2 regions of the Paenibacillus physcomitrellae genome follow, and region 2 is predicted to be linked to the other one. Evidence: a T-box and tRNA genes for the amino acid it is inferred to sense, from the RefSeq annotation. Region 2 holds a T-box; the other holds one or more tRNA genes.
The links. The T-box of region 2 lies ahead of trpS (tryptophan--tRNA ligase). A T-box ahead of a tRNA ligase gene usually reads a tRNA of that ligase, here a tRNA-Trp.

Region 1: it encodes a tRNA-Trp, which carries the amino acid that the T-box ahead of trpS (tryptophan--tRNA ligase) is inferred to sense. The anticodon was not compared.

Annotation. Positions count from the first base shown of each region.
Region 1 is NZ_CP022584.1:2,295,543-2,311,408, forward strand. Features, by position in the region: gene CBE73_RS10365 (LacI family DNA-binding transcriptional regulator) at 1-705, opposite strand, end outside; gene CBE73_RS10370 (glycoside hydrolase family 36 protein) at 1,015-2,811, shown strand; gene CBE73_RS10375 (glycosyltransferase family 39 protein) at 3,047-4,609, shown strand; gene CBE73_RS10380 (glycoside hydrolase family 30 protein) at 4,771-6,126, opposite strand; gene CBE73_RS10385 (type 2 periplasmic-binding domain-containing protein) at 6,214-7,851, opposite strand; gene CBE73_RS10390 (carbohydrate ABC transporter permease) at 7,936-8,820, opposite strand; gene CBE73_RS10395 (ABC transporter permease) at 8,835-9,815, opposite strand; gene CBE73_RS10400 (LacI family DNA-binding transcriptional regulator) at 9,952-10,956, opposite strand; tRNA gene CBE73_RS10405 (tRNA-Leu) at 11,777-11,856, opposite strand; tRNA gene CBE73_RS10410 (tRNA-Arg) at 11,879-11,955, opposite strand; tRNA gene CBE73_RS10415 (tRNA-Cys) at 11,980-12,053, opposite strand; tRNA gene CBE73_RS10420 (tRNA-Gly) at 12,061-12,135, opposite strand; tRNA gene CBE73_RS10425 (tRNA-Gln) at 12,140-12,214, opposite strand; tRNA gene CBE73_RS10430 (tRNA-His) at 12,236-12,311, opposite strand; tRNA gene CBE73_RS10435 (tRNA-Trp) at 12,344-12,417, opposite strand; tRNA gene CBE73_RS10440 (tRNA-Tyr) at 12,426-12,511, opposite strand; tRNA gene CBE73_RS10445 (tRNA-Thr) at 12,520-12,595, opposite strand; tRNA gene CBE73_RS10450 (tRNA-Phe) at 12,613-12,688, opposite strand; tRNA gene CBE73_RS10455 (tRNA-Asp) at 12,696-12,772, opposite strand; tRNA gene CBE73_RS10460 (tRNA-Met) at 12,812-12,885, opposite strand; tRNA gene CBE73_RS10465 (tRNA-Val) at 12,913-12,988, opposite strand; tRNA gene CBE73_RS10470 (tRNA-Glu) at 13,055-13,129, opposite strand; tRNA gene CBE73_RS10475 (tRNA-Ser) at 13,139-13,230, opposite strand; tRNA gene CBE73_RS10480 (tRNA-Asn) at 13,234-13,309, opposite strand; rRNA gene CBE73_RS10485 (23S ribosomal RNA) at 13,377-15,866, opposite strand, start outside.
Region 2 is NZ_CP022584.1:2,157,651-2,173,516, forward strand. Features, by position in the region: gene CBE73_RS09760 (MFS transporter) at 1-170, shown strand, start outside; gene CBE73_RS09765 (toprim domain-containing protein) at 277-633, shown strand; gene cyoE (heme o synthase) at 745-1,683, opposite strand; gene trpS (tryptophan--tRNA ligase) at 2,041-3,027, opposite strand; T-box leader at 3,108-3,355, opposite strand; gene CBE73_RS09780 (aldose 1-epimerase) at 3,492-4,460, shown strand; gene CBE73_RS09785 (alpha/beta-type small acid-soluble spore protein) at 4,712-4,933, shown strand; gene CBE73_RS09790 (O-methyltransferase) at 5,202-5,621, opposite strand; gene CBE73_RS09795 (M3 family oligoendopeptidase) at 5,913-7,733, opposite strand; gene CBE73_RS09800 (YycC family protein) at 7,838-7,999, shown strand; gene CBE73_RS09805 (hypothetical protein) at 7,996-8,226, shown strand; gene CBE73_RS09810 (DUF2225 domain-containing protein) at 8,283-8,981, opposite strand; gene CBE73_RS09815 (globin domain-containing protein) at 9,023-9,418, opposite strand; gene ylbJ (sporulation integral membrane protein YlbJ) at 10,008-11,240, shown strand; gene CBE73_RS09825 (NAD kinase) at 11,491-12,294, shown strand; gene CBE73_RS09830 (YutD family protein) at 12,531-13,196, opposite strand; gene CBE73_RS09835 (M23 family metallopeptidase) at 13,416-14,450, shown strand; gene yunB (sporulation protein YunB) at 14,593-15,591, opposite strand; gene treR (trehalose operon repressor) at 15,766-15,866, opposite strand, start outside.

The DNA of each region.
Region 1 (15,866 bases), 140 kb from region 2:
TCCCGTAGACATGGAGAAGTCGCTTCCGATATGGACATGCTCCGGCCTGTATAAATTCTTTTGCTTCATATAAGCTTCAAAACTGCTCTGCCGCTGGTCAATGGAATCAATGCCTGAGTCGGAGCCAAAACGATTAATAAAATCACGTGAGCTGATCAGGCCGATTCGGGTATATCCCAAACCAATCAGATGATCAAGCGCTGTGGTCGTCACTTTATTAAAATCAACTACAACAGAGTCAAATCGGTCCTCATCAGGCGAATAATCGACGAACACGACATTTTGAATCCGGTTGAAGAACAGATTATAGGGATCAAATTCAAACTTACCAATAACGATAAGACCATCCAGCCCTGACAAGCTTTCATAAGACTCGTGATTGACCCAGCGGATCGTGCGGGTAATATGAAGGCCCAATTGATTGAACTCCTTCTCGATTTGCATGCGAATGGATAAATAATACGGATCTTCGGATTCAAATTGTTCGGAGCAGAAAGTGACGAGACCAATTTTATAGTCTTTCAACTGCGCCGCTTTGACGGCAGGCTTCCGCTGCACCGCCTTATATTGCAATTGCTCAGCAGCAGAAAGAATTTTGATTCTCGTTTCCTCCAATACCGACAAAGACGGATCTCCATTTAAAACACGGGATACTGTAGACGGAGACACGCCTGCGAGCCCCGCAACATCACGAATAGTCGCCAAAATCAATCACCTTTTCACTTCATATTTGGGAAACACCCCTCACTGTTATTTTATAATGTTGCCGAGAATTTGCCAATCAAATCCGCTTTTTGTTTACTAAACAAATCGAAGTATCATTGCGTTTTCAATATAACATAGATCAAATTTCTCGACAATACCCCTATTTTGAATCGCTTACAAAATATTTTATAACGTTTATCTTTATGAAAATATAATTTTTATGGTTTTTTCGGCATTTTTGTTTACTATACGTTTCGTAAAATATATACTCTAAACGAACAAAATAAATGGATATCATCAGGAGGCATTATGAAAAGTTTGCTTACTCACTCTTATCCCACCGTATCGTTTCAGAACACCGATAACTTTTTTACCGTTTCCCAAAGAATCGAATCTCTTGAGGAAGGTTTGTGGCTGGTTCATGTCCATTTGACCGCTCAGAGCGATGAACAGCCTCCGGTCTGCCGGCTGGAATGGTCCTACCCCGCCATCGATATCCACTCCATGTGGCATCCCGGCACCGACCGGAATAAAGCCTTTCAAATCGATTGGAACGAAGGATTCCAGTCCCGCAATACATCGCTGGCTCCTGTCGTTTCCTTGTTCAGCCACGAAGGGCGAAACCGGCTGACCTTTGCTTTTACAGAGGCTCTGAATGAGGTAACTCTTAAAGCCGGCCTCCGCGAGGAGGACTCCTCCTTCACCTGTTCCATCACGCTGTTTGAAACGCCAGTGCCAAATCGGGGCTCGAATGAATATACAGCCACTCTTCGTATGGACTGCAGGGATCTTCCTTACTATGAAGCGCTCAAAGGAGTTACCGAATGGTGGGAACAGCAGCCCGGCTTCCAACCCGCCCACGTTCCTGAAACAGCCTGGAACCCGATGTATTCCACCTGGTATTCGTTTCATCAGGAAGTAATGGCTGAGGAACTGGAACGGGAAGCCCGGCTCGCCAAAGAGATCGGCTGCGATACGATCATTGTCGATGACGGCTGGCAAACCGAAGATAATCAGCGGGGATATGCCTATACCGGGGACTGGGAGGTTTGCAGCGCAAAAATTCCGGACATGAAAGCACATGTCGCCAGCATTCACCAGCTTGGCATGAAATTTATGCTCTGGTATTCCGTTCCCTTTATCGGGCGGAACAGCAAGGCCTGGGGGCGATTTGCCGACAAGCTCTTGAGCGTTGACGAGAAGCTGAATGCCGGCGTACTCGACCCGCGTTATCCGGAGGTAAGAGAATATTTAATTCAGATCTATGAACAGGCCGTAAGGGATTGGAACATTGACGGGCTCAAGCTCGACTTCGTTGACAGCTTCCGGCTGAATGACAGTTCAAACCACGCAGCCTGCAGCACAGGGCATCCAGGACAGGATGACGTTTCTGTACCGGAGGCTATTGACCGCTTAATGACTGATGTGATGGAGCGGCTTAGAGCTATCAAGCCGGATATCCTGATCGAATTCCGGCAGACCTATATTGGTCCGCTGATGCGAAAGTACGGCAATATGTTCCGCGCCAGCGACTGCCCTAACGATTTCATCCAAAATCGGGTACGCACGCTGGATCTGCGTTTACTATCAGGCCGTACTGCCGTTCATTCCGATATGATCATGTTTAATCACCGCGATTCGGTTGCGAATGCGGCTATGCAAATGATCCATATTCTATTTTCCGTTCCCCAAATTTCCGTGCGTCTGGACCAGATCGGGAGTCAGCACCTGAGTATGCTCCGCTTCTGGACCGCATTCTGCAGGGAGCACCGCGATGTTCTCCTGGAAGGAGAACTCCGCCCGGACTATCCGGAACTGCTGTATCCTCTCGTCTCAGCTCGTAACGGAGGCAAACAGATTATTGCCGTATACGCCAATTCCATTGTGAACATCGAGGACCCTTTTGAGCAGCTTATCGTGGTTAACGGAACAGCCGGAGACCGATTGGTCGTCCGTTCTTCCCTTTCAGCCATCACCTGCCGTATGGAGGTTCTCGATTGCTGCGGTCAAACCCTGCAGTCCCAAACGTGGAATTGGACAAAAGGCCTGCATGAAATAGCCGTTCCTTCAGCCGGTCTGGTCCGCTTTACAGCAACTGAGGGGTAAGAGAGGCGTTCCAGCAAGGGACATGGGTGCCTCAGGAAATATAACCCTGCAAGGTGGACCGACTTGTCTGCGGCAGGGATAGGAGAAACTTGGCCGCAGCCTGAGGCCCCTATTCTCTATGAATCGGGGGATTTACGATCTGGTGAACGCTCCCAGTGAATCTACGTCCGGGTCCTTACCATTCTTCTCTATCGAACTAAGGGAATTTTACTGCCGGAAGGAGGGGTGAAGGAAGATGCGGGGATTATCTCAAGCCTATACTTTTTGCCAACAACACCGTTATACACTATTATTTTTTGTTCTTGGCGTCCTCCTGCGGATTCTGCAGCTAGGCTCGATTCCTCCGGGGCTGAATCAGGACGAAGCCTCTATCGGATATGATGCCTTTTCCATTCTTCATTATGGAATCGACCGCAACAGCATGCCTATGCCTGTCCATTTAATTGCGTGGGGAAGCGGTCAGAACGCCTTATATGCTTATTTATCCATGCCATTTATCGCGGTTATGGGTCTTACTCCGCTGTCTGTAAGGCTGCTGGGCGTGTTGGCTGGCATTGCTGCCATGCCCGTGTTCTGCCTGCTTGCCCGGCATCTCTTCCGTTCCCAAGCCGCAGCTCCGGTCGCCATGCTGCTTATAGCTATAAATCCCTGGCACATCATGATGTCCAGATGGGCTTTGGAGTCTAATTTGTTCCCTACTCTGGTTTTGTTTGCCGTTTACTGCCTGGTAAAAGCGCTTCAGTCGCCGCGTTGGTTCTATGCTTTTACGACTGTTATGGCCATATCGCTGTATGCTTATGGAACAGCTTATTTCTTCGTTCCGGTGTTCCTCACTCTGATCGCCTTCTTGTTGTTCAAACGCAAACAGCTTAGCCTAAGAATGCTGCTGCTGAATTTCCTGCTGTTTATCATAATAGGCTTACCTATTCTATTATTTCTGTTAATCAACTGGCTGAATCTGCCTTCTATCATTACTCCGTTATTGTCCATACCCAGATTGACTGTGCCGCGCGTTGAAACCGTTACCACTTTTAGCGATGGACATTTCCTTCTCTCGGCAAGGGAGCATATACACAGCTTTATATCCCTTCTGCTGTCGGGCAGTGATGGTTTGCCTTGGAATTCAATCTCACCGTTCGGGTATGCATATCCTATTGGCCTTCCATTTGCTTTGCTCGGTCTGATTGCATCCATCTGGGCTTTGCGCAGCAACCGAGAGCCTCTTCAAGCCATCATCCTGTTGTGGCTGGGCTCTGCTGTTCTGATGGTTCTCATCATAGAGGTAAATATTAACCGGGTTAATGTTATATTTTACCCGATTATCTTGTTAATCTGCGGGGGTGTCCTGTTCTTTCACCGAATAAAGAAAGGGTTAAGCATTCTTTGCGCAGCCGCATTTCTTATTTACTTTTCAGCGTTCGCAGCTGTCTATTTCCGGGATTATCCGAAACAAATCAGCACTGTTTTTGCCAACCATTTAGGTGATGCGATTGATTTTGCCTCCGCCTCGACGCCGGGTACGATTTATATCACAAACAGAATTAACATGCCTTATATTTATGTGCTTTTTTACGAAAAGACCCGGACAGCCGACTTTATAAAAAGTGTGGTCTATGCCAATCCCGGCCAAGACTTTCAGCAAGTGTCTTCGTTTGGAAGATACCGGTTTGGGACTCCTTTCTTTCACAAGGCTCAACAAGCTGCTTACATTTTTGACGAAGGCGACCCACTTCCGCCAGCAAGCAGCGGCCTTATTTTTAAACGGTTTGGCCGGTATACGGTGGTGCTTGTTTTATGATGAGAGGTCTATTCTCCACTCCATCTGATCTATTCCTGCTTTGCATTTCATGCAAATACAAAAACGCTGCACAGAACCTCATAGGCTCCATGCAGCGTTTTTAACTTATCTATCTTATGATTCAAAATGCTTCAAAATCCATAGCCTCTATCCAAGATCCATCAATAGCTGGCTGGAATTTGAATGGAGATGGCGCTTTTGGCCGGCATAGGGAAAGCGATCACATCGTCTCCCTTAAGTTTTAAGCTAACCGTCTCTTCCTGCTCACTGTCATTGAAGAGAACGACAGCCTTGGAGGCATCCTTATTCACAAAAGCTACGGAACGGATCGCTTCCTCACTCGATTCAGAGGCGATTCGCAAAGCGCCCGGACGAATGATTTTGCTGAAATGAGCCAAAGCATAATAATCCAAAGTATAAACAAGCTCTCGCGTCTGCTGGTTAACCTGCACGATTCCCCGGCATGTGCTGTTGCCAAATCCCGGGACCGTGGGTCCATTTTGCTCATCCAGCGCCATATTCCACAGAATAAAGGATTTGCTATGGTTGCGCAGAATCTCAATTCCCGTACGCATCACGTTGCTAAAAGCTTGTTCGAAAGGAGGAATCCATTCCCCGCCGGAGCCTTCCGTGAAATGCACTTCCTTGCCCGGGAATTTCTCGAACACTTCGCTTTGCGCCGACGGTTTCCCGCCGTACCAGTGCCAAGCTACACCATCCACCTGCTCCATCGCTTGCTCGAACACGGTCGTTGGATAATCGGGACGATCCCAGTTATGATCATAACAAAGAATTTTGGTATGGAGTCCATGACTGACGAATGCAGGCTTCAAATGATCTCTAACAAATTCGGCCTGCGCCTCGGCCAACATCTTCATGCTTGGATAATGGCTTGGCTCATAAAGCGGTTCATTTTGCGGTGTTACCGCGTAAATATCAAGACCTTTATCTTTATAAGCTTGGATATAGCGCGCAAAATATTCGGCAAAAGCCGGATAATATTCTTTCTTCAGTTCTCCTGTTTTCATCGAACCGCTGGTCTTCATCCAGGCGGGTGCGCTCCACGGTGAAGCAAATAACTTCACTTCAGGGTTCAGCTTCCTGGCTTTGTGCAGCAGAGGAATAATATCTCCTTCATCATGGGCAATGGAGAAATGCTCCAGCTCCGGATCGGTCTCGCCTTCAGGCCTATCATTATAGCTGTAAATGGATCTGGCGTAGTCCGAAGCTCCCATTGGATTTCGTAATACAGACAATCCTATGCCTTCCGACGGGTCAAACAAACGGGTCATAACCTCCGCCTGCTGCCCTTCATCCAGAATTTGATGAATCAGATAAGCGGCCGAATCCGTAAAGGATGCTCCGAATCCATCTATCTCCTGAAAGGTTTCTTTCTCATCCAAAGTTACAGTAACCTTTTCTCCATCCGGTTTAGAACGGCTCGCCAGCTGCACCGCGGATTGCTGAATGAACAGTTCGCCTTCTCCTTTGGACTGGTAAATCAATAGCTCGGACATGAAGTCGCCTCCTGATGCTCGAATTAGAGTTAAGCACAAATTAGGGTAAAGAAGAGCCCTTTTCAAGGCCCTTCTCCATTTAGCTCATTACTTGATTCCCAGTTTCTCTCTGTTAGCCTGCATTTTCTCGCTGCGAATGTCTACAATTTTGCTCCAGTTGTTATCATCCAGGAATTTCTTGTAAGCATCCAGCGTTTTATTGAAATCATCATCCGTCTTAGATCTGATCAGACTAACCAGCGTAGTATTCCAAGTTGTGTCAATTGCGGACAACGAACGTGCCTCCGCCGTACCTTGATCCGGGTTGATATTTTCCAGAATGAAATGCGGTTTCAGCTTGCCATTGCCCCATTCCTGCATTTGCTTGATCGCCTCAGGAGAGGAGTCTTTGTTAAGGGCTTTATAACGGTCGTGTCCGAAGAAAATGAATTCGCCCATCCGGTAGTCCTTTTTGAACTTGTCGGAGTTAGTCAACTGCAGCTCTTTAACAGCCGGCAGGAATTCTACCGTTCCGTCCGAATTTTTCTTGTACGTTTCGCCTTCAATACCGAAGTTCACCAATGCCTGGCCTTCGTCACTCAGCAAATAAGTAAAGACTTGGATCGCTTTGGCTGGGTCTTTAGCTTTTTTCGTGATGTAGTTGATCATCCAGCCTGTAATACCCGATTGGTTCAGCGTTGGCTGGTTGCCAACCGTGCTTTGTGGTCCATCGACCGCGATGTATTTATCCTCAGGGTTGTTGGTCATAAACGTCTGCAGGTTGCCGCCTTGCTGTGGCACACCGTCGAGCATGATCGTTGCATATTTACCGGATTTAACTTTCTCTTCAAAAGCCGTACCGTCATCGGCAAAGCTGTCATCACTGATATCGCCGTTACGGTAAACGGTGTTAAGCGTTTTCAACCAGGTCAAGTAATCTTCATCCAGGTTGCGGTTATAGAACTTGCCGTCTTTGTCTTCCAGCGGCACGCCCAGGTAATCCTGAAGCACATCGCCCAGCGAACCTGTACCTGTTCCAATCGAGTTAAAGCCAAACGGAATCAATTGCGGGAACTGGCTTTTGATCTTCTCCATAGCACTTTCAAATTCTTCCGGTGTTTTCATACTAGGTTTGCCGATTGCCTCATACACGTCCTGGCGAATAATAAAGGCTGTTTTTGCCGGAATGGTACCGCTGTCATAATCGGCCTGCGTATTGGAGTAGTCGGGGTATCCGTACGTTTTGCCGTCTTTCTGCTGGAACCAGTTCATTGTATCCTTAGCAGCTACCTGGTTGAAATATGGATCATATTTCTCGGCCAGATCGTTAAGCGGCAGCGCCCATGTGGAAGCTTTCTGCGCAACGGCTGAATTGGAATCAAAGACCGTAATAATGTCAGGCATATCTCCGCCGGCGAAGAAGGTATTCAGTTTTGTATCGTCACCGGTGATGAATTTAATGTTGATATTCAAATCCTCTTTAATCTTTTTGGTTACTGTATCTTTACCGAAGTCTGTATTCCACCAGTCCGCATTAACGTACCAGGTCAGATCGGTTGTTTCCTTCTTCGTATCAAGCTTCCATGCCGGTGTCGATGGGTCCGGTGTATAGCGGCCATCCAGATCCGGAAGAGCAGCGCTCTTGGAACCTCCTCCGCCTCCGGAACCGCAGGCAGTGATTGTCAGCATGATTGCCAGCAGAACGGCACCCAGCGAAACCCCTTTTTTCCGCAATACTTTACTCATCTTTATCATGTTTGTTTACCTCCCTTTTTTATCAAAGCGTTTACCCCTTGGACTAGACTCCATGTTTCAGTGTACAGAATGCTTTTATTCCTTCACCGCCCCCATCATAATGCCAGAGATAAAGTACCTTTGAAGCAATGGATAAATTACAACAATCGGCAGAGTAGTAATTACGATTGTCGCAAGTTGAACCCCTTTAGTGGTGGTTTCGATCACGGCCGAGCTAGCATTTTGCATCGACTGCGTCTGGGACTGCACAATGATCTCGTACAGCTTCATCTGCAGCGGGTATAAGGCCTGATCTGTAATGTACAGCTTGGTAGTCAAGAAATCGTTCCATTGGCCGACGCCATTAAACAAGGCGATTGTAGCCATAGCCGGCATGGACAAAGGTATAAAAATCTTCAGGAAAATGCGCCACTCGCCTGCACCGTCGATTTTCGCCGATTCCTCAAGCGCATCCGGCACATTCCGAAAGAAGTTCATCAGGATAACTACATCGTAATAACTAAAGAGAGCAGGAATGATGTACACCCAGAAGGTGTTTAACAGTCCCAAGGACTTAATCAACAGGTAAATCGGGATCATACCGCCTGAGAAAAACATGGTGATGACGCCCATGGCGACATACAATTTGCGGCCACGCAGATTTTGTTTACTAAGCGCGTAACCGATCATCGCACAGAAGAAAACGTGGGTGGCGACGCCAAGCACCGTCTTGGACACCGAGATAAAAAAGGCCTGCCAAATGCTGTCGTCCTGGAATACCGCACGATAATTTTCCAAAGAAAACTCTGGGCTCCAGAATATAAATCCACCTTCTGCCAGCGCTTGCCCTGAACTCAATGAGGAAATAATGACATTCCACAAAGGGATAATAATAACAAGGGTAATGATAACAAGCAGCGTTATATTGAAGGCATTAAAGACGCGGCTGTTTAAATCTTCTCTAATCGCCTTTCGATTCATGAAAATGCCTCCTCTTATAGAACAGATTGATTATCGTTCAGCTTACTGGTGACTTTATTAGCTGTGACAAGCAGAATGACGGAAACAATGGAAACGCCCAGACCTACAGCGGTAGCGTACGAGAAATCCCCTTGCGTCAAGCCCATACGATATACGTAAGAGTTGATGACTTCCGCCGTTTCCCGGTTCTGCGAATTCATCAGTACCAAGGTTTGGTCCAAATTCGATCCCAATAAACCGCTTACAGTCAAGATCAGGTTTAAACTGATGATGGATCTCATGTTAGGGAGCGTAATATTCCAGATTTGCCGAATTCGGCTTGCCCCATCGATCTTCGCAGCTTCATAGTAGGTAGGGTCAATTTTGGCCATGATAGCGAGATACAGGATTGTTCCCCAGCCTGCTTCTTTCCAGATATCCGATAAAGTGGCGATCCACCAGTATTTGCCCGGATCCAGCAAAATGTTCTGGCCCTTTGAAATAATCCCTAGATCCAGCAGGATCTGATTAAAAAGCCCTGTTGTCGAGAACCAGTTGATCATCATGCCGCCAAGTACGATCCAAGACAGAAAGTGCGGCAAATAGGATACCGTCTGAACAAATTTCTTCATGCGTGTGAAACTCAATTCGTAGATCATAATCGCCAAAATAATAGGAATGATGAACCCAATACCTAATTTCAGAAAGCTGATTGCCAAAGTGTTGACTACAGCGTCCCAAAAATATTGGTCGGACATAATAATCTTGAAATTCTCCAGGCCCACCCATGGAGCCGAATCCAGCGTATCGATGACCGTATAGCTTTTAAAGGCAATAGTCAGACCATAAATAGGAATGTAACAAAAGATAATCATAAAAATAATGCCTGGAATGATCATCGACTGCAGTTCCCGTTGTCTCCAGAAATCTACAGCAAATTCCTTGATTTTTTGCCCCATCGTTGTTTTCTCGTTCGGTTTGCCGTTGACCGGCTCTGTCACCGCTAATTTGGCCATATTCTCTTCTCCCCTCCAGGCTCTTACCTTGTTGATTAGTGAACCATTTTCGATAAAAACGTTTTTATTTTGATGTAAAAAACCCCTAAAACTCCCTCCTCCTGTCCGAATCCAACTCGTTCAGCCCATTTTATTTTTACTGAAGCTTGACCTGACTGCTGCCTCTGACAACAAGCTCACCCTTTAGCCTTTGGCTGTGTCCCTGTTCCTTCTTCTCAATCATCCGGATCAGCTGTTCAATCGCCAGAATCCCCTGTCTCGCAATCTGATTCCTTACTGTCGTCAGTGGAGGTGAGAAATAAGGAGCAATATCGATATCGTCAAACCCTACCACACTAACCTGGGCAGGCACCTCATAACCATGATTCTCAAGAGCTTTAATACATCCGATAGCACTCAAGTCATTCCCTGCTAGAAAGGCGTCCGGCAGTTGTTCAGAATGTTGATAGATAAAAGACTTAATGGCATTATAAGTGCTTTCTTCTTCAAAATATCCCTGCAAAATATATTCCTCTTTGATTGGCAGCTGATATTCCTTAAGCGCAGCCAGGTATCCTTCCTTCCGCTGCTCACTGTCAAACATCGTTTCAACCCCGGAGATATAAGCAATATGCTTATGGCCCAAGCTGATCAAGTATTTCGTAGCCTCATAGCCGGCGATATAAGAATCGAAGATAATACTGCCCATAGTGTCATCCTCAATCTCGCGATCCAGAAAAACAGCTTTGACTTTATCTTTCTTCATAACAGCAATATCGTTCTCATCTATCCGCAATTCTTCGTAAATAATCACTCCGTCAACCCGGCTGCCTAATATATTATTCATGATAACCTGCTTATCCCGGGTAACGAAGACATTAAGCCCGTATCCGTAGCGGTCACATTCCCGTGCCATCGTTTCTACCAGCTTGTAAAAGTAAGGTCCCGTCACACTTGTCGTAAAGAATCCGATCATATGTGTTTTTCCTGACTTTAGCAGCTTGCCATTGAGATTAGGGACGTAATTCAATCGTTGTGCTACCTGAAGTACGTGCATTTTCGTTTCAGGATTAAGTACATCTACATCATTCAATGCATTAGAGACCGTTGAGATGGAAACTCCTGCTTCGCGGGCTACATCTTTTATAGTTATCCTTGCCAAAGTTTTCACCTCAAAATAAAAACGTTTTTATAGTTCTAAAGGGTAACATAAAAGCGTTTACATTACAACCCAAATATTTAAATTATCTTTTTAATCCGAATCATAGTTCGAACAATTCCAGGCTCATCCGCTTTTTTCCTATCTCTCGGGCCCGTACAGTGATCGCATTAAGCTTAATACTTACTTAACAAGCTTTATTAAGTTTAACCATAAGCCCATTAAAAACTTAATCACTAATTCTGCAGCCGCCGGCGCCAATCGTACCCAAAGCGCGCACCAAAGACTTTGAAAGAGACGTCCCCGTCCATACTCTGCACGATAGCAACAATAGACCACTCGCTGTGGCACGATGGGCTCGACAAGGCGCGATACACACTGCAAGGCACAATAGTACGGATAGATACGAGGTATATAGACAACATAAGCATCATAGAGACATCCTGAACAGCAGGAATCACCGTATGTATCCTAGCATCATAGATACACCATATTGCACCATTAACACTATAGACACCATTAATGCCACAGGAATCATAGACACCATAAACATCATAAATACTATAACACCGTAACACCATAGAATTTATAAAAAAACATATGTACCAAAGAACTTGATAACATCCTCTAATGCTTTCCAAGGTGGTTGGATGCTAAGCTAACCAATAACCGGGACCACCAGTATTTTATGATAAATGCTATCTATTCCTGCTCAAACTCCAAGAGTGTTAGCAGCCTCCTTGAAAGGCCACCTTATCTATATTATGAATATACGAAAGAAGCCTTGAAATCTTTAATAGATTTCAAGGCTTCTTAGAATTAATGCCGGTGAAGGGACTCGAACCCCCACGGTTTCCCTCACGATTTTGAGTCGCGCGCGTCTGCCAATTCCGCCACACCGGCTTATTAAAGTATGAAGTATATATGGCGTGCCCTAAGAGATTCGAACTCCTGACCTTTTGATTCGTAGTCAAACGCTCTATCCAGCTGAGCTAAGGGCACATATTATATACAACTTAAAAATACTGGAGGCGCCACCCAGACTCGAACTGGGGATAAAGCTTTTGCAGAGCTGTGCCTTACCACTTGGCTATGGCGCCAAAATAATGGAGCGGACGACGGGAATCGAACCCGCGACCCTCGCCTTGGCAAGGCGATGCTCTACCGCTGAGCCACGTCCGCGAAATGGCTGGGGATATAGGATTCGAACCTATGCATGACGGAGTCAAAGTCCGTTGCCTTACCGCTTGGCTAATCCCCAAAATTTCTGAAAAGTTAATAATGGGGCGATCGATGGGACTTGAACCCACGAATGCCGGAGCCACAATCCGGTGCGTTAACCCCTTCGCCACGACCGCCATAAAAACTTTCCTATTCAGTTATAAAAATATGGCAGGGGCAGCAGGAATTGAACCCACACCAAAGGTTTTGGAGACCTTTGTTCTACCTTTAAACTATGCCCCTATATAAACTGGTGGAGGCTGATGGATTCGAACCACCGAACCCGTAAGGGAGCAGATTTACAGTCTGATGCGTTTGGCCACTTCGCTAAGCCTCCACAGTAAATGGTGCCGTCGAGAGGACTTGAACCCCCAACCTACTGATTACAAGTCAGTTGCTCTACCAGTTGAGCTACAACGGCTTATTCAATTGTAAAAATGGTGGCTCGGGACGGAATCGAACCGCCGACACGAGGATTTTCAGTCCTCTGCTCTACCGACTGAGCTACCGAGCCAAAAACATGGCGGAACCGACGGGATTCGAACCCGCGATCTCCTGCGTGACAGGCAGGCATGTTAGGCCTCTACACCACGGTTCCACAGCCTAAGGTCTTGCATTTGATCCCTTAAAGGGATTATTGCGGGGGCAGGATTTGAACCTGCGGCCTTCGGGTTATGAGCCCGACGAGCTACCGGGCTGCTCCACCCCGCGTCAGTAAAAAGTATTTATTATGTTATATGGTGGAGGCTGAGGGGATCGAACCCCCGACCCTCTGCTTGTAAGGCAGATGCTCTCCCAGCTGAGCTAAGCCTCCAAATTGAACACAATATCTAGTATATCATATTCATAACAAGTTAGTCAACTTCATTGTTGAAGTTAATGGTGACCCGTAGGGGATTCGAACCCCTGTTACCTCCGTGAAAGGGAGGTGTCTTAACCCCTTGACCAACGGGCCTGACTATAATGGCGGAGAGAGAGGGATTCGAACCCTCGAGACGCTTGTGACGCCTACACGATTTCCAATCGTGCTCCTTCGGCCAACTCGGACACCTCTCCATATGGCTCCCCGAACAGGACTCGAACCTGTGACAACTCGATTAACAGTCGAGTGCTCTACCAACTGAGCTATCAGGGAATATAACATTCAGATGCTTGATCACCTGAAAACTGGATACGAAACAATCAATTGCGATTAGATCTATTTGGATAAGCCCTCGACCGATTAGTACTGGTCAGCTCCATGCATTGCTGCACTTCCACCCCCAGCCTATCTACCTCGTCGTCGTCAAGGGGTCTTACTAGTTGGGAAATCTCATCTTGAGGGGGGCTTCACGCTTAGATGCTTTCAGCGCTTATCCCTTCCGCACGTAGCTACCCAGCTGTGCTCCTGGCGGAACAACTGGTGCACCAGCGGTGCGTCCATCCCGGTCCTCTCGTACTAAGGACAGCTCCTCTCAAATTTCCTACGCCCACGACAGATAGGGACCGAACTGTCTCACGACGTTCTGAACCCAGCTCGCGTACCGCTTTAATGGGCGAACAGCCCAACCCTTGGGACCTACTTCAGCCCCAGGATGCGATGAGCCGACATCGAGGTGCCAAACCTCCCCGTCGATGTGGACTCTTGGGGGAGATAAGCCTGTTATCCCCAGGGTAGCTTTTATCCGTTGAGCGATGGCCCTTCCATGCGGTACCACCGGATCACTAAGCCCGACTTTCGTCCCTGCTCGACTTGTCAGTCTCGCAGTCAAGCTCCCTTTTGCCTTTGCACTCTTCGAATGATTTCCAACCATTCTGAGGGACCCTTGGGGCGCCTCCGTTACTCTTTAGGAGGCGACCGCCCCAGTCAAACTGCCCACCTGACACTGTCCCCATGCCCGATTAGGGCACCAGGTTAGAACTCCGATACGATCAGGGTGGTATCCCCACGGCGCATCCAAGGAAGCTTGCGCTCCCTCTTCCTAGGCTCCCACCTATCCTGTACAAATCGTATCAAAGTCCAATATCAAGCTGCAGTAAAGCTCCATGGGGTCTTTCTGTCTTGTCGCGGGTAACCTGCATCTTCACAGGTATTAAAATTTCACCGGATCTCTCGCTGAGACAGCGCCCAAGTCGTTACGCCATTCGTGCGGGTCAGAATTTACCTGACAAGGAATTTCGCTACCTTAGGACCGTTATAGTTACGGCCGCCGTTTACTGGGGCTTCAGTTCATAGCTTCGGGTTACCCCTAACCACTCCCCTTAACCTTCCAGCACCGGGCAGGCGTCAGCCCGTATACTTCGCCTTACGGCTTCGCACAGACCTGTGTTTTTGCTAAACAGTCGCTTGGGCCTTTTCACTGCGGCCCCCTCGGGCTATTCACCCTACCGAGGCACCCCTTCTCCCGAAGTTACGGGGTCATTTTGCCGAGTTCCTTAACGAGAGTTCTTCCGCGCGCCTTAGAATTCTCTTCTCGCCTACCTGTGTCGGTTTACGGTACGGGCACCTTCACCTGGCTAGAGGCTTTTCTTGGCAGTGTGAGATCATGACCTTCGCTACTGCAATTTTCGCTCCCCATCACAGCCCAAGGTTATGTAGCACGGATTTGCCTCTGCTACCCTCTCACTGCTTGGACGGACATCCATCAGTCCGCGTCACTACCCTGCTGCGTCACCCCAGCGCTCATAGCGGTTTACGGTGGTACAGGAATTTCCACCTGTTGTCCTTCGACTACGCCTGTCGGCCTCGCCTTAGGTCCCGACTTACCCTGAGCGGCCGAACCTTCCTCAGGAACCCTTAGGCTTTCGGCGGATCAGATTCTCACTGATCTTTTCGTTACTCATACCGGCATTCTCACTTGTGTACTCTCCAGCGCTCCTTACGATACACCTTCAACGCATACACAACGCTCCCCTACCCCTGATGCAAGCATCAAGCCATAGCTTCGGTGGTGTGTTTAGCCCCGTTACATTTTCGGCGCAGAGTCACTCGACCAGTGAGCTATTACGCACTCTTTAAATGGTGGCTGCTTCTAAGCCAACATCCTGGTTGTCTGTGCAACTCCACATCCTTTCCCACTTAACACACACTTGGGGACCTTAGCTGATGGTCTGGGCTGTTTCCCTTTTGACAATGGATCTTAGCACTCACTGTCTGACTCCCGGTTAATCAGTCTATGGCATTCGGAGTTTGACTGAGCTTGGTAACCCTTGCGGGCCCCGCACCCAATCAGTGCTCTACCTCCACGACTGTACCACCGAGGCTAGCCCTAAAGCTATTTCGGGGAGAACCAGCTATCTCCGAGTTCGATTGGAATTTCTCCGCTACCCCCACCTCATCCCCGAACTTTTCAACGTTCGTGGGTTCGGGCCTCCAGTGCGTGTTACCGCTCCTTCACCCTGGACAGGGGTAGATCACACGGTTTCGGGTCTACGCCCACGTACTTATTCGCCCTATTCAGACTCGCTTTCGCTACGGCTACGGCTTCTCACCTTAACCTTGCACGGGAACGTAACTCGCCGGTTCATTCTACAAAAGGCACGCCATCACCCGTGATGAAACGAAGTTTCATCATAGGGCTCTGACTTCTTGTAAGCACACGGGTTCAGGATCTCTTTCACTCCCCTTCCGGGGTGCTTTTCACCTTTCCCTCACGGTACTGCTTCACTATCGGTCACTAGGGAGTATTTAGCCTTACCAGATGGTCCTGGCA
Region 2 (15,866 bases):
CATTCCAGTCGATCGCCATGTCGCTGGGCTCCTTCGTTGGGCCGATTGTCGCCGGTCAGCTTCACTTGAGCTTCTCTCCGTATTTCCTGGCGTTCATTGTGCTTATGCTGCTGCTGATCGCGCTGCCGCCCACTCGCCGCATGCCTAAACAGCCTATTCCGGTTGACTGAATGAAAGGCTTATGGCTGGCCGAAATTCAGCTGACCACGCTGACTGTGACCGTCCTTTGCATGAAAAGGGGGATTGCGTTTACACTATAGGCAGCGAGGTGATGACATGGCGGAGATTACCATTATTGTCGAAGGTAAAAATGACCGCAGCAAGCTGCGCCGGCTGCTCAAAGAGGACATCAACATTCTGTGCACCTTTGGCTCCATGAGCAGCCTCAAGCTGGAACAGCTCCGCAAACAGGCCAGGAACGATGAGATTTACCTGTTTATGGATAATGATTCCTCCGGGAAAAAGATCAGGGCGATCCTGAGAGACGCCTTCCCGGACGCCGAACAAATATACACAAGGCGCGGGTACGCCGGTGTCGAGGGCACTCCCGATGAATATGTGATTGCCCAGCTGGAGAAAGCAGGACTTGAAGAATACATTCTGTATCCCCCGGCATTGCCCGAACTGGAATAGAACGAAAATCATCCGGACATGAATACCAACTGTATTAAATGTAAAAAAACAGACGCACCTTCGGCATGCCGAAGGTGCGTCTTTCTTGTTGTCACCAATCACCAATCAAGCTTATTTATGAACTGTATCCAGGAACATTACGATCAGGCTCAGAGTCAGGTAGTTGATCGAGAAAATAAATACCCGTTTCGACCATTTCTCCACGTCCTGCTTCATGAAGCCTACAAGCGCCATAATCAGCCAGATGGCCGACAGCGCCGTGCCGATGATCAGGAACCAGATGCCGGTGATGTCGTTCGCATACATAAGGTATGGAATCGGCAGCAGCAGCGCAATGTATGGAATCATTTGAATTTTGGTGCGTTCAACGCCTTTAACAACCGGAAGTACAGGGAAACCTGCGGCCCGGTATTCCTCGACTCTGCGGATCGCCAAAGCCCAGAAGTGAGGCGGCTGCCACAGAAAGAGAATCGCGAAGATCATCCAGGCGCCAAGATCAACTTGGCCGGAAGCGGCGACATAACCGATTACCGGCGGCATCGCTCCCGAAATCGCGCCGATCGAGGTGCTCCAGGTAGAGGAACGTTTCAGCCAGATCGTATAAACTACGCCGTATACGAGCATACCCACGATGCCGAACAAACCGGCCAAACCCCCGGAGAACAGGAACAGTAAGACAAGTCCCACCGCGCTCAGAATACCGGCATAGATCAGCACCGTTCTTGGGGAAAGCTTGCCAAGCGGCAGCGCACGGTTTTGTGTACGCTCCATTTTGGTGTCCATTTCCCGGTCATAATAGTTATTGAATACGCAAGCCCCGGCCATAACCAGAGCCGTACCGATCATCGTGATGATCAGCTTGACGATGTCGATATGCCAATGCGCGCCCAGCCAATAACCCGCAAAGGTCGCAATCAGGTTGGAACGAATAATGCCAGGTTTAGTCAAAGCGACAAAATCGCGCCACGTTGCCGACTCCGATTCCGGTGCGGAGTTTACGGACAAAGCTGCGGAATCCCTTCCCGCTTCATATCTTAATGGTTTGCCCATTTTACTGCCTCCTAAATATTAAATTGCAACAAATGGTCATTTCAAACGACAAAAAAATAGTTCTAAAACAACCTCTTCTATAAACTTTATCATATCAATCACGAATCATGTTTAAATCTGTTGGCAAAAAGGTGTTTTTTGTTTGACAATTTCGTGACGGAAGGCATGCCGTCCGTCCTATTATCTCTATAATATGCCCATTCTCCTAAGGAAAATAGACCCGTTCATGCAACTCTAGTTTTTGCTTTACCGTTATTTAGGCCGCATCAAAAAAAGGCGCCGCAAGCGGCGCCCCCTCGTTTCTTTCTTGAAGCCGTTATGAAACCGTTTTAGCCTGAATCCCGATCAGGCCAAAATTCAGCCTCTAGGCAAAAATCCCATCAAATGCTGGATTTCCTTCAGGTTCTTTGCAGCCACAGCCTCCGCCCGTTCTGCGCCCTGGCGCAGAATTTCGCGAATCTCGCCGGACTGGCGGATGTCATGATACCGCTGCTGCAGCGGCTCCAACACAGAGACAATGACTTCGGCCAGATCTTTCTTGAACGGGCCGTACATCTGGCCTTCGTAACGCTGCTCAACTTCAGCGATCGACAAACCTGACAGCTGGCTGTAAATGCCGATCAGGTTGCTGACCTCCGGTTTATTGGCCGGATCAAATTTGACTTCACGGCCCGAGTCGGTCGTGGCGCGGCTGATCTTCTTGCGGATCACATCCGGCGGGTCCAGCAGCGCGATGTAGCTGCCTTCATTCGGATTGCTTTTGCTCATCTTCTTGGATGCATCGTCCAGAGACATAATCCGCGCGCCCACTTCTGGAATATACGGCTCAGGCAGCTTGAAGAACTCGCCGAACCGGTGATTGAAACGCCCTGCAAGGTCGCGGGTCAGCTCCAAATGCTGCTTCTGATCCTCACCTACCGGAACCAGATCAGCGTTAAACAAGAGAATGTCCGCAGCCATCAACGATGGATAGACGAACAAGCCGGCTCCAACAGTCTCTTTGCCTGCGGATTTGTCCTTGAACTGCGTCATCCGTTCCAGCTCACCCATCGAGGTGAGCGTCGTCAGCAGCCATCCGAGCTCGGCATGCTGAGGCAGGTGGGACTGCATATAAACATTGGATTTGGACGGGTCAATGCCCGCCGCAATGTACAGAGTAGCCACGGATTCAGATTGCTCCCGCAGCGCGGCCGGGTCCTGGGCCACGGTAATCGCGTGCATATCGACAACAACAAAGTTGCACTGGTGCTCATGCTGCAGACTTACAAAATTTTTAATCGCGCCAATGTAATTGCCGAGGGTGAGCTTGCCGCTCGGCTGAATGCCAGAAAATACGGTTTTCATGGTTAAATGGCCTCCTTAAGCGTTTAATTATTTTATTTCAAATGTTCATTGCTCCCGAAAATCAAAAAGGCCTCACATCCGCAAGGGACGTGAGACCGTGGTACCACCCTAATTCGCCGACAAAGTCCGCCCGTAAGCTGCGGAACCGAACATCGGCCTTAAATCCTTAACGCGGATAAACGTTCGGAAATACTTGGGGCCTAGAGGCCTTCCGTTCCTCCCGAAGCTCAGGGGTCCATTCGCCGCATACTTTCCGCCGGTTCGCATCACCCACCGGCTTTCTGCAAGGAATTTATACGCGTTTACTTGTCCCCGTCATCACTTTGTGTTAGAAATGAATTTGATATAGTTCATCATATCCGGCAGTACCCGGCAAGTCAAATCGATTTTTACGGGCAGAGCCAAAAATGTTATGATTAGTTTAACCCGTTTCAGAATCTTTATTTGGGAAAAGGAGCAAAGATATGAAAAAAGTGACCAAAGGGCAATGGAATGGTTACGACACGTACATTTTACATAGCCACGAACTTGAAGTCACGCTGCTGCCCAGACTCGGCAACAACATTATCGGGGTAAGAGACCTGGTACAGCAGCGCGAGGTATTGCGCCGGCCGGAGGAAAGCGAACTAGACTTTTACCTGCAGAAGCCTTACCATTTCGGTATCCCTTTGCTCATTCCGCCGGGAAGAATTCGCAGAGGCCGATTCTCCTATGCGGGACAAACGTATCAGTTTGATCAAAATACCGCTAACGACAACCATATTCATGGCCTTCATCGTACGCAAAGCTGGTGTGTCAGCGATATTGAAGAAGATGAAGACGGCTGCTCCGTCACTACGGAATTTATAACGACCGACGATCCGAACTGGATGCGCCAGTATCCCGTTCCACTTAAGCTGGAAATGACTTTGCGACTTCAAGGCGCATCGCTTACTCAAACGTTCCGGATCACCAATTTGGGTGAACATGCAGCTCCGTTTGGCTTGGGCCTTCACACCTGGTTCCTGATCGACGGAGAACCTGACAATTGGGATTTGAAGCTTCCGGTCAGCAAGTTGTACATGACGGATGAGGAAATTATCACGACAGGCGAAACAGCTCCTCTGGGAGAATTGGAAGCTCTGAACGACAAGCTGAACCTGAAAGGCACTAACTTTGATACGCCGCTGCAAATCGGCGGCAAGCCTGCTGAAGCACTGCTGATGCGCAAAGACGGATATGGCCTGAAATATTCCGCCGATCCGGCCTATTTCAAACATTGGGTTCTCTATACGAAAGGCGAAGCCGACCAGTTTCTGTGCATTGAGCCTTATACCTGGCTGCCGGATGCGCCTAATCTGGACATCCCTCATGAGGAAAGCGGCCTGATTGAGATCAAACCGGAAGAAAAGCTGGAACTGCAATTAAATCTTCAAATGATCTATCCGAGCTAAACAACTAAACAAACAAAGATCCGCTTGGCTGATGCTAAGCTGCTAAGTTTAATAGCTGCCATTTGTACTGAAACCCGCGCTCTGCGCGGGTTTTTGTTGTTGTCCTCCCTAGCTTGCGAACCTTGTTTCCGGGAGGATAAATCGTTGATTTTACAGGAAGGAATTGGATGCTGATTATTTGAAAACTTGTGCGCATATTTTCCGTCCTACGGCTCATACTAACCTCACAACGAACGAAGGAGGTGACAAACATGGCACAAGGACGCAGCAGCAACAACTTGGTTGTTCCTCAAGCAACTGCAGCTCTTCAACAATTGAAAATGGAAGCTGCACAAGAACTGGGCGTACAAATTCCAGCAGACGGTTACTACGGTAACTACACTTCCCGTGAAACTGGTTCCCTCGGGGGCTATATCACAAAGCGTTTGGTACAATTGGCGGAACAATCTTTGTCGGGTAAATCTTCCATGTAAACCGCTATTCCTTATAGTACGAGTAGACAACGCTTTGCCGCCCGATAAGGCGGCAGCGTTTCTGCACTGAAATATAAGAATAAAGGTATTGTGAGGCTTATACTTTTCTTATATTTCACTGAAACAACAGACGGTATGCCTTCCGGTATACCGTCTGTTTCTTATTTTACCTAATTTGTTTATTCCGAATCCGTTTATACGAATCCGTTAAACCTGTACCTCTACCCTCTTCTTATGTCAAACTCCATGTTCAAACTTATCATGTGCTTTAAGATAAATCCTTCATTTCTCCGAATGCTCCGTATGTATGACTGTTTGTTCTCGGATAACGAATCATCAGATTCGCCATATTATAGTTTGATTCTAATGTGGCATCCACAACTATGGTTCCTTGTCTTAACGCAAATTCATAGCTGATTTCTCCATGCGTCCACGAATTCTTGAATTTCAGAGCTTCGATTGCCATATTTCTGAAAGAGCTGAGCTGCACCGCATTTAATCCTCCGCCTTCTCCGGACAGTTGACCATTCCTTCCGGCTATGGGGTTATGCCTGATACCGAATTTACCCACCACATTATTGCGGATTTGGATAAAGACGGTCCCGGAGGTCAATCCGCCTAATTCAGACTCCAATTCCTTGAATACTAGATCAAGCTGTCTGGCTAATGAAAGCTGCTCTGTCTTCAGTTTCCCCACTCCCTCAACATTGGTTATTTCCCTAAATTTAGGGCTTATGCAACATTATATTCTATTATCCGATGGTTTAACAGAAATATGGTACATATTTGGGTAATTATTCCTATTGGACCAAATATAATTCGTGTTTATCGCCATTTGTTCGACAGAGATAGAGGTAAAGCAACAATGCAGCGACAGAATTTGCACAAGAGAAAATGCGTGCCAACATGGGAATCAGTACAAAATAACTACAGAAAAAAGCTACAAAAAAAACGGCCCCGAAGGACCGTTTCATTTCATTCAATTCATTCCCTCGGTCATTTCGAGGAACTGCTCGACATCCGCTACCGAAACACCGACAGCCTCCCGCCAGAAATCCGGCGCAGCCAAATCTACATTTAGATGTTTCTTGGCCAGATCTTCAACCGTCATACGGCCTGTATCTTCCAGAAGCGCGTCATATTTAGCTGCGAAAGTTGGACCTTCCGCTTTGGCGCGGGCATATATGCCGTTGCTGAACAAGAAACCAAACGTATACGGGAAATTATAGAAAGGAACACCCGTAATATAGAAATGCAGTTTGGACAACCAGAAATGTGGATGGTAAGAAGCGAGCGCTCCGCAGAACGCCTCCTTCTGGGCCTCCTCCATTAGCACAGACAGCTCTTCCGCGCTCAGCAGCCCCTCTTTGCGTTTCTCGTAGAAACGGGTTTCAAACAGGAAGCGGGCATGGATGTTCATGAAGAAAGCCACGCTGCGCTGAACCTTCTCTTCGAGCAGCATCAGCTTCTCTTCTCGGCTTTCCGCCCGGCCAACCTGTGCTGAAGACAAAATGTTCTCTGCAAAGGTAGAGGCCGTCTCAGCCACGTTCATCGCATAATTCCGGCTGAACAAAGGCATGTCCTTCAGCAGGAAGGAGTGGTAAGCATGACCCAGCTCATGCGCAAGGGTGGAGACGTTCGAGGCAGTACCGCCGAAGGTCATGAAAATGCGAGTTTCTTTGCTCTCCGACAAAGTTGTGCAGAAGCCGCCGGGACGTTTGCCGGGACGATCCTCCGCTTCCACCCAGCTGCTGTTAAAAGCATGGGTAGCGAAATCCGCCAGCTTGGGACTGAAGCCGCCAAATTCCTTCACAATCAGCTCGGCCGCCTCTCCATAAGGAATGTTGTCCACACTCTGAGTGCCCAGCGTCAGAGGAGCTTCTACGTCCGCCCAGCCCAGCTTCTCTACGCCCATCAGTTTGGCCTTGCGCTCCAGATATTTTACGAATACCGGTTTCGCTTCCGTAATCGCCTGCCACATGGCATCCAGCGTCTGACGGGTCATCCGGTTGTAAGCAAGAGGTTCTTTCAGCACATCATCCCAGCCGCGTTTGTTGTACAGCTTGAGACGGAAGCCTGCAAGCCTGTTCAGCGTATCGGCACCGTAATCGCCTAGCTCAGCCCACTTCTCCTCCCACTTGGCAAATACCGTATTACGAACGCTGCGATCCGGATCATGAAGTTTGTTATGAGCTTGTCCGGCGGACAAATTTATCGTTTCTCCGTTCTCGTTCACGAAAGGCAGACTGAATTTGCTGACGATCGTGTCATAATGCTCGCCCCAGCCGTGATAGCCGTCGATGGCCAGATCAAGGACCAGGCTCTCAAGCTCTGGAGAAAGCTTGTCTTTGGCTTTCTCGCGGGTTTCATTCAAGGAGAAGGCAATCGGAGCGATCTCCTCACGGGCAATCCAGCCGGCAAAAACTTGATCCGAAGTGGCCCGCAGCAAGCTTTCAAATTGAGCGAGAACAGCGCTCAGTCGCGCTCTATGCGAAGTGACTTTGTCAGTCAGCTGAATGGCTTTCTTGTCAGCCGTATTCTGGGCGGTAAGACAGCTGACAAAACTTCCTGCCTGACCGGCTTTGGCGAATATGTTCTGCAGCTTGTCGATAAACCCGTCAAAAGATCGGGTTTCCTCCAGCGTCCCAGGCGCCTTCCATTGCTTTACAAATTGCTCAAGCTCCTGAACCCCCTTCTCTACAGTGTTCAGGTGGGCCAAAAATTCAGCTGATTCCGATCCTCCCGGAAAAACAGACTCCAAATCCCAGGTCAGACTCACAGGTTGCTTCAAATTACTCATCTTCGTAAACATCCTTTCCCAGTTAGATAGGTTGATACTTCCGTGTAACAGAGTGTATAACTATAGGTATATCCCGCGCAAAGGGCACGAAGGAGGCAATACTGATGAGACCTTTACAAATATCCGCGGATACAGCTGTTAAGCTGGCCGAGAAATTACATGTTCCGATTGAACAGCTCATGCATATGCCGCAGCATATTTTGATGCAGAAGCTGGCCGAACTCGCCAAAGAAGAAGCCTCAAAGGATAAACAAGAAGATCAATGATTCCATTCAACAAAGCGCTGCCTTATGATATTTCAATGGGTGATGTTTATGTACCCGAATGTCCTTTCTGCGGAAAGAACAATGTCCTGCTTCCCATGAAACCAAAGGAAGTGCTCAGCGTTCGTGAGGGGAAAAAGAAACTGCTCGTCTTCCCCTGCTGTTTCCATAGGGTGACTGTCCTGGACAGTGATGACGATTATCTGTTAACCGACACCGTTATCCGGTGACCGCCCTGCAAATGCCGTCATATTCCCAGCTTATACCGCCGGCAAACGCCGGCGGTTTATTTTTGCATTTCCTCAGGCAGTTCATGTTTGGCTGCCAGCATCTGTTCCCGCAAAAGGGCCCACTGCTCGCGCGAGGCGCGAATCATTGCCGCATCCATAATCTTCTGGTCATTAATGACGCGGGAGAACCAGCGGACGGCTTCAGGGAAATTACCCGTTCTGCGGTTAAGCTCGCCGATCAGATACATCAGCCGGGCATCGTTTGCACCAGCGCCTTCCACCTCATATACCTTGATGTAAGACTCCAGACTATACTTTAAGAAACGGATTTCTTGCTCCGTATTTTCCTTATAACGATACAACCAAGCGATATGCTGCAGAAGGCTGGCAATCAGCCGTTCCTTTTCATCGATAGACTGCGCGCACAGCAAAGCCAGCTTGTAGCTCTCCAGTGAAGCTTCCCAATCCCGTTGACCTCCGAAATCACGCGGATGCATACGCCCGCCAATGGTGTTGTTGAAATCAATTTTCTGTTTGTCGCTGATTCGCTCCCTGAAATTTTCAGTAAAAGCAAACCCGCAGTGCGGACACACCTTCACAACGTAGAAATCAGGATTTTCATTCTGATAATAACCGCAGAAATCGGTATCCGTGCGAATGGCCCGCTTGAAGCTCGGGCGTACCCGGGAAGTCGTAAATTCCTGTTCACACATAAGACATGTCGCTTTAGTCGTATACAGAGGCTCAAGTTGCATGGCCTGTTCCCTCTTTCCGGCTCTGGAGCCAAATTGCTGTGTTATTCTTGAGATGACGGGGTGTTTACAAAATGCATGGCCGGGCCCGACAAGCGCTGAAGCACAAAGCTGCGGAGCGGCTCCTCAATGCCAACTTCCGTCAGGGCTTCTCCCATGCAGGCGAGCCAAGCCTCCGCCCGTTCGGGCGTTACCGGAAACGGCAGATGACGGGCACGCATCATCGGGTGGCCGTGAGCATCGGAATACAGCGATGGACCGCCAAAGAACTGGCTCAGAAACATATACTGCTTCTCCAGGACGGGATCAATATTTTCCGGAAAAAGAGGTCCTAACAGCGGGTTCCGCTGCACTCGAGGATAAAAAGCCTCCACCAGTCTGCGGATCGTCTCCGCGCCGCCCAATCTTTCATACAAGGTTTGTCCCTGTTCTAGGTTCATGCCGACATCACCACCTTCCTGAACTTTTATTTTGTATTATAGCAAAGAATTCGGCGAAAAACGCCCCTGTACAGACAAAATCCCCCTATAAAGCGCGGGCCATGTCCCGAAAGTCTCTCAAACGAAACAAAGACCTTCCGCGGCTCTCTGTACAGGAGAATTTTCGAGATTTATAACCTCTTTACGCAAAAAAAAGAGCGCTAGCCAGCGCTCTAAAATACCCTCTTGATTATTCATCTCAATAACTGCGCCAATCCTCTTCACCTGAACGGACTAGAGAGGCGCGTATGACATATACAAACGCACATACGAGTAAACCTGCTACCAAACTCATATACATCACTCCGCTCATCAGGATTTGTTGGAATCATAAGAGATCGCGATGCTTTATATTGTCCATTCTAGCATACTGCGATTAAAAAATCAGCCATTTAGCAAGCGCTTTCTTGATTTTTTTGTACTGTTTGTCCTATTGCTTTCATAAAACTAAGGAAGATCGAAATAAAAAACATGCTGGTGGAGGCGTTTAAAGGTGCAGATTTCCAGACTTGGACTACCATTCATCCTGCTGGCGCTCATCGCCATTTGTATGCTTATGCTGGCCTTCCCCCAATCCTCCTGGGACGCCGCGGTCAGAGGGCTGTCCATCTGGTGGGACGTGCTGTTCCCTTCGCTGTTTCCCTTTTTTGTCATTTCCGAGATGCTGCTGGGCTTCGGCATCGTTCATTTCCTGGGCAAGCTGCTCGACCCTCTTATGAAGCCCGCATTCCGTATTCCCGGAAGCGGCGGTTTTGTCGCGGCTATGGGGTTTGCAGCCGGTTATCCTGTAAGCGCCCGGCTGACCGTGAAGCTGCGGGAACAGAACCTGATCAGCCGGGTCGAAGGCGAACGGCTGGTGTCCTTCACGACTTCCTCCGATCCGATCTTCCTGATCGGTGCGGTTTCTGTCGGGTTCTTTCACAGCCCCCAGATGGCTGGGGTGCTGGCGCTTGCCCATTACGGCGGATCGGTGATCATCGGCCTGATCATGCAGTTCTACGGCCGTCATGACGCCGGGCCGATTATGCAGAAGAGCGAACTCGCAGCAGGTTCCGCTGCTAATGAGTCCTCAGAAACGGAGACGGCTGCTGCCGGTCCGGTAACCCCCCGCCCTTCCCGCCTTAAAGCAGCCCTGCTGGCGATGCATGAAGCCCGCATGGCAGACGGACGGGAGCTCGGAGAGCTGCTCAGTCAGGCGATCACAACTTCCCTCCGCTTAATGACTGTAGTCGGGGGGCTGGTTGTGTTTTTCTCCGTCTTCCTCGAGGTGCTCACTGCTTCCGGCGTGATGGATTTCCTGTACGAAATCCTTCGCGGCCTTCTGCCGGCGCTGGGCCTGCCTTCGGCTTTGGCGGAGCCTTTCATGAGCGGGCTGTTTGAAGTGACGCTTGGGGCCAAAAATGCGGCCGCCGCATCAGAAGGAATCCCTCTCGCCTTTAAAGCCGCTGCAGCGGTGTTTATTTTGTCCTGGGGGGGATTGTCCGTCCATGCCCAGGTGGCCAGCATTTTGAACGCAACGGATCTGCGTTATTTGCCTTTTCTGGCAGCCCGTTCCATTCATGCGGTTCTATCCGCTGCTTTGCTTCTGCTGATCTGGCCGTTCTTTGGACCGGAACAGGGGGCTTCGGCATTCGCCTCCAGCACTTCCCATTCCTATGCCTGGCGGGCGAGCGCGGGCAATTTCACTTATGGCATGGAAGGGCTTGCGGTCATGCTTATTTTATCTATTTTAGCCATTCTCATTCAGAAATGGAGCGCCAAACGCCGAACCCACAGAACCTAAGGCTCTGGATGTTCGGCTCTCAATAAAGGTCCGCTTGTTATTTGGCGGCCTTTTTTTGTTTATTTTTGTCCAAAATAAAGGCATCGGTATCATCCAATCCTGATATTGTTTTTGTGGACGTTATTGATTATTATCGGATTGGCAAATAACCGCTTGCTAAATTGTTACGAATTCATGTCCATTTAAGGTATAATGTTAGGCGAAGGAATATGTACGAATACATCACACCCGGGTAAAGGAGCTTTTTCACTTGAGATACTACGTTCTAGACCGCGGAGACAGCCTTTCGGTTGAGCTGGCCGAACAGTTCCACAAACTTGGCGGAGAGCACGGGTTTGAGCTGGATGCCAAATCACCGGAAATTGTTGTCTCTATCGGGGGAGACGGAACTATGCTGCATGCTTTTCATACGTTTATTGACCGGATCCCCTCTATAGCTTTCGTAGGTGTGCATACCGGGCATCTCGGCTTCTACGCCGACTGGAAAGCGGACGAACTGCCGGAACTGGTTGCGCTGATGGGCGGTAAAGGCGCTCCGGGCACTATGAAGCCGCGAATCGTGAACTATCCCCTGCTGGAAGTTGAAATTACGAAGAAATCCGGTACCTTATCTTATATCTGCTTAAATGAATTTACGCTTAAAGGCACTGATGGGACGCTTGTCGCCCAGGTAGACATCAATGACCAGATGTTTGAAATGTTCAGGGGCGACGGGATTTGCATCTCTACTCCGTCAGGGAGCACCGCTTACAACAAAAGTCTCGGCGGAGCCATGCTGCATCCTACCATCGAAGCGCTGCAAATTGCCGAAATTGCATCGATCAATAACCGGGTATTCCGGACGATGGGGTCGGCACTGGTGCTGCCCAAACACCATCACTGCGATATTTATTCCCGCAAGGAACAGAACCTGACCATCACGCTGGACCATATCAGCCTGCATTTGAATGATCTGTTGTCCGTCAAATGCCGGGTGGCCCGTCAGAAGATCAGCTTCGTCCGCTACCGCCCATTCCCGTTCTGGGAACGGGTGCGCAACGCTTTTCTTGATTAACCTCTATAGTCTTAGAAAAAGACAAACAAGCAGGCCTAAAGCGATCCGCTTTGAGCCTGCTTGTTTTATTTTTTGTTAAGGCTGATTGGTTACAATCAGATCACTTTTCAGGCGACCCATTTCGCCAGAAGTTTCTGTCTTTACGACTATATTTACAGCCCGGCCCCATTTACAGCTTTAAAGGCTGGTTCGTCCGTCCGAGCCACGTTAAACATCCTGGTCTTTACGGGTCTTTATTACTCTTTACTGCTCTCTTCGGCCTCCGGCTGGCGGGACTGGGGCGTCCGTTCGCGCTGCGCTTTCGGTTCCCGATGTTCCTTGTTCACCAGCTGCTCGCGCTCTTTAGAGTCCTTGGAGTCCTTGGAGTCTTTGGCATCCTTAGAGTCTTTGAAGTCTTTAGGTGCTTTCGGCTCCTTCGGATCCTTGCCCTCCTTCAGCTCTTTGCCTTCCCGGGCCTCCCGCGCTTCGCGGGCTGCCGCTTTGCTGGCTTCCTTCGCCTGCTTCATCTTGGCATGATGCTCACGGGAAGAAAGATGCTCCCGCAGCGGCTGCTGTTCTTTAAACTGCCCGTCAGCCGTTGGTTCATCGGAATCCAGTTTGCTCTGGATCAAAGCCTCCTTGATTGGTTCCTTCGTCTTCTGGAGCACAAAATAAGCACAGCCGAAATTGCAATATTCATTAATATAATCAACCACGCCCGAAATAGCGGTATCCCGGTTGGCTTTCGGATGGTTATCTCTATAGAAACCCTTAAGTCTGAGCTGGTTATAACCCCAATCTCCTACGATATAGTCATAGCGGTCCAGCACCTCGCTGTAGCGCAGCTTGAAGGCTTCCGGATTCCAGCCGTTCCGGTTATCCTGAATCAATTCATAACTTTTATTGCCGATTTGTATAAACACCGGTGTCCCCCCTTGTTCCGTTAAGCGCCCTGCCGACTCGCACCTTCGGCTCGTCAGCCGGTTTGTCTCTGCCGCGCTGGATATACTGCCCACATTATACCATGAAAGCGGCATAATTACTCAGCTTGTCCATGGATAAAAATCCGTCCCGTGCACCAAATTAACTAAGAATCAATTTTCGGAGTTTGTTTCTATGCGTTCAAATAAGGAGGGACAAAGATGCGATATGCTTCGGTGATCAAACGAAAATGGGGGCTGGCTGCAATGGCGGGACTGCTGGCCTTCTCATGGGCCTGTCCAAACGCAGCTGGAGCCGGGACCGATCAGCAGCCGGATTCCGCCTCTGCCGCAGCCCGGACGCTGCAGGAGCGGAGGATGATGATCCAGGAGATCAGCCAGCTGACCCAAATTCCCTGGACCTATTTGGCGGCTCTGGATCAATATGAACGGACCCTGACCCCCAAGTCCAGAAAGGAACGTTTGAAGAACAAGCTGATCAGCCTGGACCCCCAGCCGGAGTTTTGGGCCGGCCTGATCAATCCTGATCCGGGCGATACCAACCCGATCACGATCGCTCTGTTCGGCGGCATGGGCAGGGATGCCGACGGAGACGGCAAAGCGAATCCGGACAATGACATGGATGCCTTGTACAGCCTTGCAGCTTATATGAAGAGTTATGGGCTAACGGAGGAGGATCTCCAGATCTCCTTATGGCGTTATTATCAGAACGAACGGGCGATCACCCGGATTCGCCAGTTCGCCAAATTGTATCAAACGTTCGGGACGCTGGATTTAAACAAAACCGCCTTTGTGCTGCCTCTTTCTAGCATCTACAGTTACCGCAGCACCTGGGGAGACCGGCGCGGCTTCGGCGGACTCCGCATACATGAAGGAACCGATTTGTTTGCTTCCTACGGTGTTCCCGTCAGAAGCGCCTGCTATGGGATCGTGGAGACGAAGGGATGGAACCGCTTTGGCGGCTGGCGGATCGGCATCCGGGACATTCAGAACCGGTATCACTATTACGCCCATCTGCAGGGTTTTGACAAGAACATCGAAGTCGGCAGCACGGTCGTTCCAGGCCAGGTGGTCGGCTGGGTAGGCAGCAGCGGGTATGGCAAGCCGGGCACTTCCGGTAAATTCCCACCGCATCTGCATTATGGGATTTATAAGGATACGGGGCATTACGAATGGGCTTTCGACCCTTATCCGCTGCTGAAACGGTGGGAGAATGAGGAACGAAGACGGAAGTGATTGGGAGCGGATGACTGGAATACAGCAGGATTAAACTTTCTGATGGCAAGAATAGAGGGTCGCCCGGCATTTGATTGTTGCCGGGCGACCCTCTTCTTACTTAAGGATTAAGGATTTAAGGAGAAATCATTAAGGAGAAGTATTAAGGAGTAACGGTGGAAGTCCCTCCGGAGCCGGACTGAAGGTCCGTGCTTGAACCGGGACTTGAACTTATTTCGGTTCCAGATAAGGAGCCGGATGACAAACCTGACGGGGAACCCGCTGACGAACCGGATGCAGCACCGGTACCGGAAGGCTGGGACGGAAGTGCAATATTAGGCGCGTTGGCGCCATTTTCCCCGACAGGCTGGCCTTTGTTGTCGTAATAGTACATCGGGACATCGCCTACCACCATCAGGTAAGAAACGGGAATATCGGTTTCGACGACCTGCGGCCCCATATTGAATGGCACCACCACGGAAACCTCGGTCCGGATGTGCAAATAAACCTCAACCAGAATCGTGTTGATACCGGCGTCCTGTTTCCGTGTGTTCAAATCAACCTTCACATCGCTTTGCGGCTCCATGCGAATCGGGATGCGCGGGCCGAAGGAGGCAATAATCGTGCTGCCCAGAGCCTGGCCGAGTGGAATTTTCTCATTCAGCTTGGAGACGCGGTCCAGCGTCCGTTTGACCGTCTGCACCGTGTCCGACGTAATTTCCATATGGGATTTGTAATTCAGCACAAAGCCGGTTATTTTACCGTTCGCATCCGTCTTCCAGTCCACCAGGTTCCCATACTGCTTACCGTTCGCCACCTGCTCACTTATCGCTTCATTAAGCGATTCGGTTGCGATTTGCTTGAGCCGGATTTTGGCCAGCTCCATCAGCGGTCCGTCCATTCTTCGCTCCACATAATTAAACATTTGAACAAACAATAGAAGGACCACCATGGAGGCTATTATCCAGACCCACTTCTTCTTGAATTTAATTTCCTTCCGGGGTGTACCGCCTGCCGGCTTCCAGCCGCCACCGCCCGATTTCGAGCCCCCGCCGGACTTCCAGCCTCCGCTCGATTTCGGTTTGGGCCGCAAGTTTACCCAAGCAGGGCGGCTGCCCCATCTGCGCCTTCTGAACCTGATCGTTCTGCCACCTATCCGCATGATGATAACCTCCCGGCACTGTAGCTCCTTTACCAGATTATGCGGCCAAGCGGCAAAAAAGAAGACAGGGCTGCCAAGTCCCCCTTCCGGGAACCGGCGCCCTGCCTGTCCATTTTTTCCATAGAAATTGTGAAATGCTTCTTAATTTGACTCTGTTGAGTGCAGATAAGCAATTTAATGAACCCGGCGCGCAAAATCGACAAATCGGAATTTATCCAGTCTATGACGGGATTCGGTATATTCAAACAGTGTCGTATCCTCCAGATAAACAAAGT